2 regions of the Comamonas aquatilis genome follow, and region 1 is predicted to be linked to the other one. Evidence: riboswitches for the same ligand, from Rfam matches in the RefSeq annotation. Region 1 holds a riboswitch; the other holds the start of a gene.
The links. A riboswitch is a leader RNA that binds a small molecule or an ion and turns the genes downstream of it on or off. The one in region 1 is predicted to bind glycine.
Positions count from the first base shown of each region.

Region 2: another riboswitch for glycine. It lies ahead of ACNAZA_RS14930 (trimeric intracellular cation channel family protein); the one in region 1 lies ahead of gcvT (glycine cleavage system aminomethyltransferase GcvT).

Region 1 is NZ_CBCSIW010000002.1:328,710-333,463, reverse strand. It holds gene ACNAZA_RS04515 (amino acid permease) at 366-1,841, shown strand; gene ACNAZA_RS04510 (Lrp/AsnC family transcriptional regulator) at 1,968-2,423, opposite strand; glycine riboswitch at 2,857-2,972, shown strand; glycine riboswitch at 2,998-3,102, shown strand; gene gcvT (glycine cleavage system aminomethyltransferase GcvT) at 3,183-4,316, shown strand; gene gcvH (glycine cleavage system protein GcvH) at 4,447-4,754, shown strand, end outside.
Region 2 is NZ_CBCSIW010000013.1:16,083-20,836, forward strand. It holds gene ACNAZA_RS14915 (sensor histidine kinase) at 15-1,586, shown strand; gene ACNAZA_RS14920 (response regulator transcription factor) at 1,583-2,170, shown strand; gene ACNAZA_RS14925 (GlcG/HbpS family heme-binding protein) at 2,280-2,774, shown strand; glycine riboswitch at 2,862-2,966, shown strand; glycine riboswitch at 2,996-3,111, shown strand; gene ACNAZA_RS14930 (trimeric intracellular cation channel family protein) at 3,164-3,829, shown strand; gene mnmC1 (FAD-dependent 5-carboxymethylaminomethyl-2-thiouridine(34) oxidoreductase MnmC1) at 3,839-4,754, shown strand, end outside.

The DNA of each region.
Region 1 (4,754 bases):
CCCCTATCCGTCGTTGGTTTTTATGTCGTAAATGACGATTTGACTAGAGGCTTCAAACGTTCCGCCAGCGGCAAAAACAGACAGAAAACTCCATAACAATCAAATACTTAGGCAAATATCAGAGGCTCGATCGCAGCACGCCACGCCCGGACCGCGCAACAGCGCCTGCACCGGGCGCGTAAATCGCTCACAATCTGCACCCTGTCGGTAGCCGCTGAGGGCGATGCATGTCATCGCCGATCGCGCTGACCACCTTGATACCTGGATGCCTTGCGGCATCGGCTAAGCACAATGCATGCCATGGCACAGGCCCGCGCGGCCTGATCATCCTGGGCGGCACGCCCTGCTAAAAACACAAATCTTTCATGAGCGATAGCCAAGCAAAAACTGAAGACGGTGGCTTGCACCGTTCCCTCAAGGCGCGCCATATGTCGATGATCGCCATTGGCGGCTCCATCGGCACGGGGCTTTTCGTGGCCTCGGGCGCCACCATCTCGCAAGCCGGCCCTGGTGGCGCCTTGCTGGCCTACATGATTGTCGGCCTGATGGTTTACTTTCTGATGACCAGCCTGGGCGAGATGGCCTCGCACATGCCGGTGTCGGGCTCGTTTGCCACCTATGGCGCCAAATACGTGGACGAAGGCTTTGGCTTCGCTCTGGGCTGGAACTACTGGTACAACTGGGCCGTGACCATTGCCGTGGACCTGGTGGCTGCGCAGCTGGTGATGGCCTACTGGTTCCCCGGCATCGACGGCTTTATCTGGAGCGCCCTGTTCCTGGCCCTGATGTTCGGCCTCAACGCCTTGTCGGCCAGAGGCTTTGGTGAATCCGAGTTCTGGTTTGCGGCCATAAAGGTCGCCACCGTGCTGGTCTTCATCGCCGTGGGCGTGATGATGATCTTCGGCATTATGCAAGGCGGCTCGCCCGACGGCCTCTGGGGCGGTATCGCCAATTTCACCGCCGGTGACGCACCCTTTGTCGGCGGCTTTGCCGCGCTGATCGGCGTGGCCATGGTGGTGGGCTTTTCCTTCCAGGGCACGGAGCTGATCGGCATTGCCGCCGGTGAATCCGAAGACCCGGCCAAGAACGTGCCGCGCGCCGTGCGCAAGGTGTTCTGGCGCATTTTGCTGTTCTATGTCTTCGCCATCCTGATCATCGGTCTGCTGATCCCCTATACCGATCCCAAGCTGCTGCGCAACAACCTGGGCGATATCGCCGTCAGCCCCTTCACCTTGGTGTTCGAACGCGCCGGCCTGCTGTCGGCAGCTGCCGTCATGAATGCCGTGGTGCTGACCTCGGTGCTGTCGGCCGGCAACTCGGGCATGTATGCCTCCACCCGCATGCTTTATGCCCTGGCCACCCAAGGCATGGCGCCCAAGATGTTTGCCAAGGTCAATGCACGCGGCGTGCCGGTGCTGGCTTTGCTGGCCACCACGGTGATCGCGGCCCTGTGCTTTTTGACCAATGTCTTCAGCCCCAAGGCGGTCTATATCTGGCTGCTCAATCTCTCGGGCATGTGCGGCTTTGTGGCCTGGCTCGGTATTGCTGTGAGCCACTACCGCTTTCGCAAGGGCTGCGAAGCACAGGGCTTCGACCTCAACCAGTTGCCCTACCGTGCAGCGGCCTTCCCCTTCGGCCCGGTGTTTGCCTTTGTGCTGTGCCTGATCATCACCCTGGGCCAGAACTACGAGAACTTCCTCAGCGACAAGATCGACTGGGTGGGCGCGATTGCCACCTATATCGGCCTGCCTCTGTTCCTCATCATCTGGTGGGGCTACAAGCTGGTCAAAGGCACACGCATCGTGAAGTACAAAGACATGGACGTGCAAGGTCTGCGCTAATTCAGCCTCCTTCATGCAGCAAGGCAGCTCCGGCAACGGCGCTGCCTTTTTTCTTGCCGGCTTTGCCAGCCTCCGGACGCATGACTGCAAGGTGCAGAGAACGCGCCAAGCGTTGCGGCTTTGGTTTCAGACCCCCAGCGGCAAATCCGCCCGCTTCAGCGTGCGCAGCACAAAGCTGGACTGGCTGTGGCGTATGCCCTTGATCTTGTAGAGCTTCTCGCGCAGCAGACGCTCGTAGTCACGCGTGTCCTTGACGACAATGCGCAGCAGATAGTCGTATTCGCCCGAGACCAGATGCGCCTCCACCACTTCGGGAATCGTGGCCAGCACTTCGCCGAATTTCTCCAGCGTGTTGTCGGAGTGACTGTCCAGCGTCACCATCACCAGCACCGAATCGGCCAGGCCCAGCGCCTGGGGATTGAGCCGCACGGTATAGCCCTCGATCACGCCGGCTTCTTCCATTTTCTTGATGCGTGCCCAGCAGGGAGAGGCGCTCAAGCCCACGGCGGCGCCGATTTCCTGCAGGCTGGCCCGCGCATTGGCTTGCAAAGCAGCAAGAATCTTTTTATCCAAAGTGTCCATGGCCTTGAATTTATCGCTTTTTAAGCATTGGCAGCAAAATTTTCTGTAGCAAAGCGATATCTGCAGAAAACAAAGCAGCTTTTTCTGCACTGCAACATGCATAGTTGAGTCCATGGAAGCGGCGTTCACCAACGCAGCAAAGCCATTCAAGTGATCCCGCTGTTTACCGTCAGCGCCAGATTGTCTGATCCGCCACCGGAACCCGTTCCAGGCCGCACCACTTATCCGCAGTGGCGCGGCCTGTCGCATTCTGGGCCGCGTTGCAAAGCGCGGAGAAGACTATGCAATTGATAGCTTCTTGCGCCTTTATTCATTGGAGTTCAAGCGATTTTTATGCGCATATCTCGCAACCAGCGCCGCCGGATCGGCATGCACGACCCTCGTACAAACCCGCGCAAACCCCATGTTGCAACGCAATAACTGGCGGCTAGAATGCCTGCTGTCAGGAGAGAGTGCCCACGGGGTTTGACCCGCAACGCACCGCCGAAGGCGCAGGCTCTGCCTTTATGCAGCACCCGAACGCTCAGGCAAAAGGACTGACAAGCGCTGACGGGCGAGCGAAGCTCAGCCCACAGCGTTCCTTGCTGGAGAGAGGTGCTGCGCTTGCAGCACCCACCGAAGGAGCAAGCTGCACCCGCGTGCAGTGAATCTCTCAGGTAAAGCGGACAGCAGGGCAAGACCGCCACGCCAGGCAATGCGATATCTATTGCAATTGCCGGGCATGGCAACTCATTTGGTTTCACCACCGGAGCTTGCCCCTTGACTGCCGCCGACAACCAACCTCTGCGCCACACCCCTTTGTTCGCCCTGCACCAGCAGCTAGGCGCCCGCATGGTGGCTTTTGCCGGCTATTCCATGCCCGTGCAGTACCCCCAGGGGCTGATGGCCGAGCATCTGCACACCCGCAAGGCCGCCGGCCTGTTTGACGTGTCCCATATGGGCCAGCTGCTGCTGCGCGGTGCCGACGCTGCCGCCGCCCTGGAAACGCTGATGCCCGTGGACGTGCAAGACCTCGGCGTGCACAAACAGCGCTACGGCCTGCTGCTCAATGACCAAGGCGGCATTCTGGACGATCTGATGTTCGTCAACCGCGGTGACGATTTGTTTGTCATCGTCAACGGTGCCTGCAAGCAGGCCGACATCGCCCATATCCAGGCGCGCATAGGCCAGCGCTGCGAGGTGATTCCCCTGCCCGATCAGGCTTTGCTGGCCCTGCAAGGCCCGCAGGCCGTCACGGTGCTGGCGCGCCTGATATCCGGCGTGAGCCAGCTGGTCTTCATGACCGGCGGCCATTTTGACTGGCAAGGCCATGCGCTCTACATCACGCGCAGCGGCTACACCGGCGAGGACGGCTTTGAAATTTCCGTGCCTGCAGGCGGCGCCGAAGCCCTGGCCCAAACGCTGCTGGCCCAGTCCGAAGTCGCCCCCATAGGTCTGGGCGCACGCAACTCGCTGCGACTGGAAGCCGGTCTTTGCCTCTACGGCAACGATATAGACACAACCACCACGCCGGTGGAAGCGGCGCTGAACTGGGCCATACAAAAAGTGCGCCGCAGCGGCGGTGCGCGTGAAGGCGGTTTTCCCGGTGCTTCCATCGTGCTGGAACAGCTACAGAATCCGCAGCAGCTCCAGCGCAAGCGCGTAGGTCTGCTGGCCTTGGAGCGCATTCCCGTGCGCGAGCCTGCGGTGCTGGAGAACATGGACGGCCAGCATATCGGCCATATCACCAGCGGCCTGCTCAGCCCCACGCTCAACCAGCCCGTGGCGCTGGCCTATGTGCAGCCCGACTATGCGGCGCTGGATACCGAGATCTTCGCCATGGTGCGCGGCAAGCCCGTGCCCATGAAGGTCACGGCCACGCCGTTTGTGCCCACGAACTATTACCGAGGCTGAACCGCTGCCGTGGCCCGGCCTCTTGTTTGAGCAGGCCAATTCATCCGGCGGTGCTCAGAACGCCGCTAAAGTGCGCGCTGGACCTTTCTCAAAACACAGATTTCCCTGAATTCACCATCTGGAGCTTTCCATGAGCATCAAATATTCCAAAGAACACGAATGGATCAACACGGCTGACACCAATGCAGCCATCGTCGGCATCACCGTCCACGCACAGGATGCGCTGGGCGACGTGGTCTTTGTGGACCTGCCCGCCGTGGGGTCCACCTTCAAGGCTGGCGATGTGGCTGGCGTGGTCGAATCCGTCAAGGCCGCCGCCGATGTCTACATGCCCGTGACCGGCGAAATCGTGGAAGTCAACGAAGCCCTGCGCGACGACCCCGCCCTGGCCAACAGCGACCCTTTGAACAGCGGCTGGTTCTTCAAGGTGAAGATGAG
Region 2 (4,754 bases), on a different contig from region 1:
TGTACACTGCGGCCATGCCAGTCCCCCGCATTTTTGTTAGCTCCGCCAAGCCTTGGCTCGTCCTGGCCTGGCTGCTGGTATTTTTGCTGACCTCGGGCTTTCAGTGGTGGCAGGAGCGCACAGAGCAGCAACTCCAGCAGTTGCAGCTGACCGAGGCCGTGCAGCGCCAGATGCTGGAAAAAATCGCCCAGCACAAGGCCCACCTCACGGCGCTGGCCACACTGGCCCCGCTCCAGAATCCCAACGGCCAGCCGACAGCCATGTGGCAGGTGGCCCGTTCCATCGAGCTGATGTACCCGCGCATAGAGCGGATCGAGCTGGTGGCGACCGACCCTTCCGCCCAGAGTGATGCCTTAAGCCCCACCTCGGACGATTGCCGCAGCCCGGCAGCGGCCCGCACCGTGGCACCGCTGCGTCCCGGCGAAAGCGACAGCCTGCCGGACAGCGCTCAGCGCGGGCGCTATCTGCTACTCAAAAAAATAGCAGCACCCGTAGGCTGGTTGTGCATGCGCATTGATTCCGCCCATTTGCTGGAGGCCGACACTCTGCCGCCCCATACCGGCTTGCGCATCGACCTCGACGGACAGCCTTTGCTGCAGCCCCAGGGACAGAGTACCGACACCCACACTTACCAGCCCATAGGCCGATTTACCTTGCAAGGCTATGGCCAGCCCCTGCAGGTGCAGTTGCTGACCCAGGCCCAGCCTCTGCTGGGCTGGCCGCGCCTGCTGCTCAGCGCCGCACTCAGCCTGCTGCTGGTATGGCTAGGCGCCCTGGTCTGGAAAAGCCGCCAGCAGGCACGCCGTCACCTGCAGCGCGCCCAGTTGCTGGCCAACGAGGCACAGCTAGCCCACGCCTCCCGCGTCAACGGCATGGGCGAGATGGCTTCAGGCATTGCCCATGAGCTGGCCCAGCCCGTGACCGCCCTGCTCAGCCAGAGCCAGGCCGCCCTGCGCGCCCAGGAGCTGGGCAAGAGCGAGCTGCTGACCAGCGCCCTGCAGGCCAATGTGCGCGAGGCCCGCCGCGCCGGGGCCATTCTGGGCCGCATGCGCAGCTACATCAGCAACACGCCCAGTCAGGCCCAGCGCCTGGATCTGTCCCAGGCCGTGGCCCAGACTCTTTTGCTGCTGGAGGGCCCGGCAAGAGAAGCCGGCGTCCAACTGCTATGGGAGCCGGCGCAGGCAGATTGCAGTGTTTGGGCCGACCCCGTGGCACTGGAGCAGGTGCTGCACAACCTGGTGCGCAATGCGCTGGAAGCGCTGTCGCAGAGCTCGGTGGATGAACCCGCCATACAGATAGCGCAGCGAGCCGACGGCCAACAAGTCAGTCTCATGGTGCGGGACAACGGCCCCGGCATAGACGCCGCCACGGCCCAGCATATTTTCGACCCCTTCTTCACCACCAAGAGCGGCGGCATGGGCCTGGGCCTGCCGCTGTGTGCCACGCTGATGGAACGCATGGGCGGCCAGCTGCAATATCTGCCACCCGCCAGCGCCGGCCCGAGCACTGCCTGGCCAGGTGCCTGCTTTGTGCTGACCCTGCCCCTGGCGACCACAGGCTCCGCCCCGGAAAACCCCATTCCATGATTTACCTGATAGACGACGACGCCTCGGTGCGCGAGGCCTTGCACCTGCTGCTGCAGACCTACGACCTGAACGTAAGCTGTTTTGCCTCGCCGGCCGATTGCCTGGCCCATCTGGACCGCAGCCAACCCGGCGTGCTGATCATGGACTTGCGCATGCCGCTGATGTCCGGCCTGCAGCTTTACGAGCAGTTGCGTGCCCAAGGCGTGGACTGGCCCGCCATCGTCATCACCGGCCATGGCGATCTGCACTCCTGCCGCCGCGCCTTCAAGGCCGGCGTCACCGACTTTCTGACCAAACCCATAGAGGAGCAGACCCTGCTGGAGGCCATCAGGAGCGCCCAGGCCACGCTGGCCCGGCAGGCCGAGCGCAACGAGGCCCGCCACCACCTGCAGGTGCTGACCGAGCGCGAACGCGAGGTGCTGGAGCTGATCACCAAGGGCCTGGGCAGCAAGGAGATCGCGGCTGCACTGGATATCTCCGTACGCACCGTGGACACCCACCGCGCCAAGCTGGCCGAAAAGCTGGGCACGGGCTCCGTGGCCGAGCAGACCCGGCTGCTGCTGTCTGCCGCGGCCCGCAGCTGAGGCCCACCCTCGGTAAAACTACCGAGAGCCGTCCGTTGGCTTGCGAATAGGCGCCAAGCGCCCGGGTTCCTACAGTTCAGTCATTGCTTTCAACCCCTGGAGCCCTGACATGAATCGCCTGAGCACTTTTGCCCTCTTCGCCCTGAGCACCCTGGCCTGCGGCGCCGCCTCTGCGGCCGCCACGGTCAGCACCCGCTCCATTGCCTCGGCCACCGCAGCCCAACTGGCCCAGCAAACCGTGACCGCCTGCAGCGCCGACGGCCATAACGTGACCGCTGCCGTGGTGGACCGCGCCGGCGTGCTGCTGGCCCTGTCCCGCGCCGATGGCGCCGGCGCCCACACGCCCAAGGCCGCCACCGCCAAGGCTTTCACCTCGGCATCGTCGCGCAACCCGACCAGCGGCATGGCCAAGACGATTCAATCCAACCCCGATGCCGCCGGTCTGGCGCAAATCCCCGGCTTTCTGGTGCTGGCCGGCGGCGTGCCCATCAAGGCGGGCAATGAGGTCATTGGCGCCATCGGCGTGGCCGGCGCGCCCGGCGGCCATCTGGACGAGGCCTGCGCACAAAAAGCCCTGGCGGCCTTGAAAGATCAGCTGCAATAAGCCGCTGCGGCCTGCTAACTCCATAAGCCAAGGCCCCAGGCCTTGGCTTTTTTGCGTTTGAGCACCCGCTCAACTGGCTAGAATCACGGCTTTCCTGCGGGAGAGCGAGGCAGGCGCCACACCTAGCGCCATGCCTCCGCCGAAGGCGCAAACTCCCATAATCGCTCAGGCACCCCGTACCGCAGGTCAAGACAGTGCAGCCCAAATAAACCGGCTGCATGAATTCGCCAACTGGAGAGCAGCCCGCAGCCCTATGCTGCAGGCTCACCGAAGGGGCAAGTGCGCCATGCAAGACTGGCGCGCGCAACTCTCAGGTACAAAGGACAGCGGGAGAGGCACGCCAGACATTCCGCTGCGGTGAATGGCTGGTTTAACCCATCAGGGCTGTCATGCTTCCTTCTGTTTCCTTGCTGGACTCGTTCCAGGCCAGCAACTTCACCGTCATGCTGGTGATCTATCTGGTGGCCATCACGGCCGAAGCCATGTCCGGCGCACTGGCTGCGGGCCGGCGCAATATGGATATCTTCGGCGTGGTCGTCATCGCTTTTGTCACCGCCCTGGGCGGCGGCACCATCCGCGACATGGTGCTGGGCCACTATCCCATAGGCTGGACGCAGCACCCCGAATATGTATATCTGGTCATTTCCTTTGGCCTGCTGACCACGCTCATCGCCCGCCATATGCACCGCCTGAAGCAGGTGTTTTTGCTGCTGGACGCCATGGGTTTGATCGCCTTCTCGCTGATTGGCTCCAACACCGCGCTGGAGTTGGGCTACCCCACCATCGTCGTCATCATGGCCGGCATGATCACCGGCATCAGCGGCGGCATTTTGCGCGACGTGCTCTGCAACCAGGTGCCCGTGGTCTTCCGCCGCGAGCTGTACGCCAGCGTCTCCCTGGCCGTGTGCCTGATGTTCCTGGGTCTGCGCGCTCTGGATGTCAGCCCCAGTATCAGCACCATCGTGTGCTTTGCCGGCGGCCTGGCCTTTCGCCTGGCCGCCATACGCTTCAAATGGCGTCTGCCGGTGTTCTCCTATCAGCAGCGCTGGGAATAAGCTTCAAGCGTGCCCTATCTTCATCCACAGCAGCCGGACGGCGCCCTTCTTTCTGCCGACCAGCTTCTGGCCGGCTGCGGCCTGCCTGCAGCCTGGGCCCAAGCCCGGCAATGGCGCGTGCTGGAGACCGGTTTTGGCTGTAGCCTGAACTTTCTGCGCATCTGGGCCGCCTGGAAAGCCGATGCGCAAGCCCCGCGCCTGCTGCACTTCATTGGCCTCAGTGCCCAGCCCCCTTCCGCCGAGGAGATACTGGGCGCCCTGTCCCAAGCCGCTGCTGACGAAGCGCTGCACCCGCTGGCCCTACAACTGGGCGCCCAATGCTGGGGGCTGCTGCCGGGTGTGCACCGCCTGTCGTTTGAAGACGGCCGGGTGCTGCTGACGCTGCATGTAGGCGATATGCACAACACGCTGCGCAAGCAGCCGCTCACTGCAGACAGCCTGCTGCTCAGCCAAGCTGACGCTTTCTCCAGCCCCGAAGCCTTGAAAAATCTGGCCCGGCATTGCCGCCGTGGCAGCATGCTGGCGCTGGGCGAACGCCATGAAGACCCCACGCTACGCGAGCAACTGACCAAGCTGGGTTTTGACATCCACAGACACAGCACAGCCCAAACGCTGCAAGCCCGCTATAACCCCCGTTGGGAGCCACGCCACAAGGACGAAGGCCTGCCGCAGCCGGTGGCAGCGCCCGGGCGCTGCCTGGTCATAGGCGCAGGCCTGGCCGGTGCGGCTGCGGCCTCCAGCCTTGCGCGGCGCGGCTGGCAGGTCAGCGTGCTGGATGCCGCCGATGAGCCCGCCGCCGGCGCCTCGGGCCTGCCCGCAGGCCTGTTTTGCCCCCATGTCTCGCCAGATGACAGTGTTTTATCGCGCCTATCCAGAAGCGGCGTGCGCACCACGCTACAGATATTGGAGCAACTGAGCCAGGCAC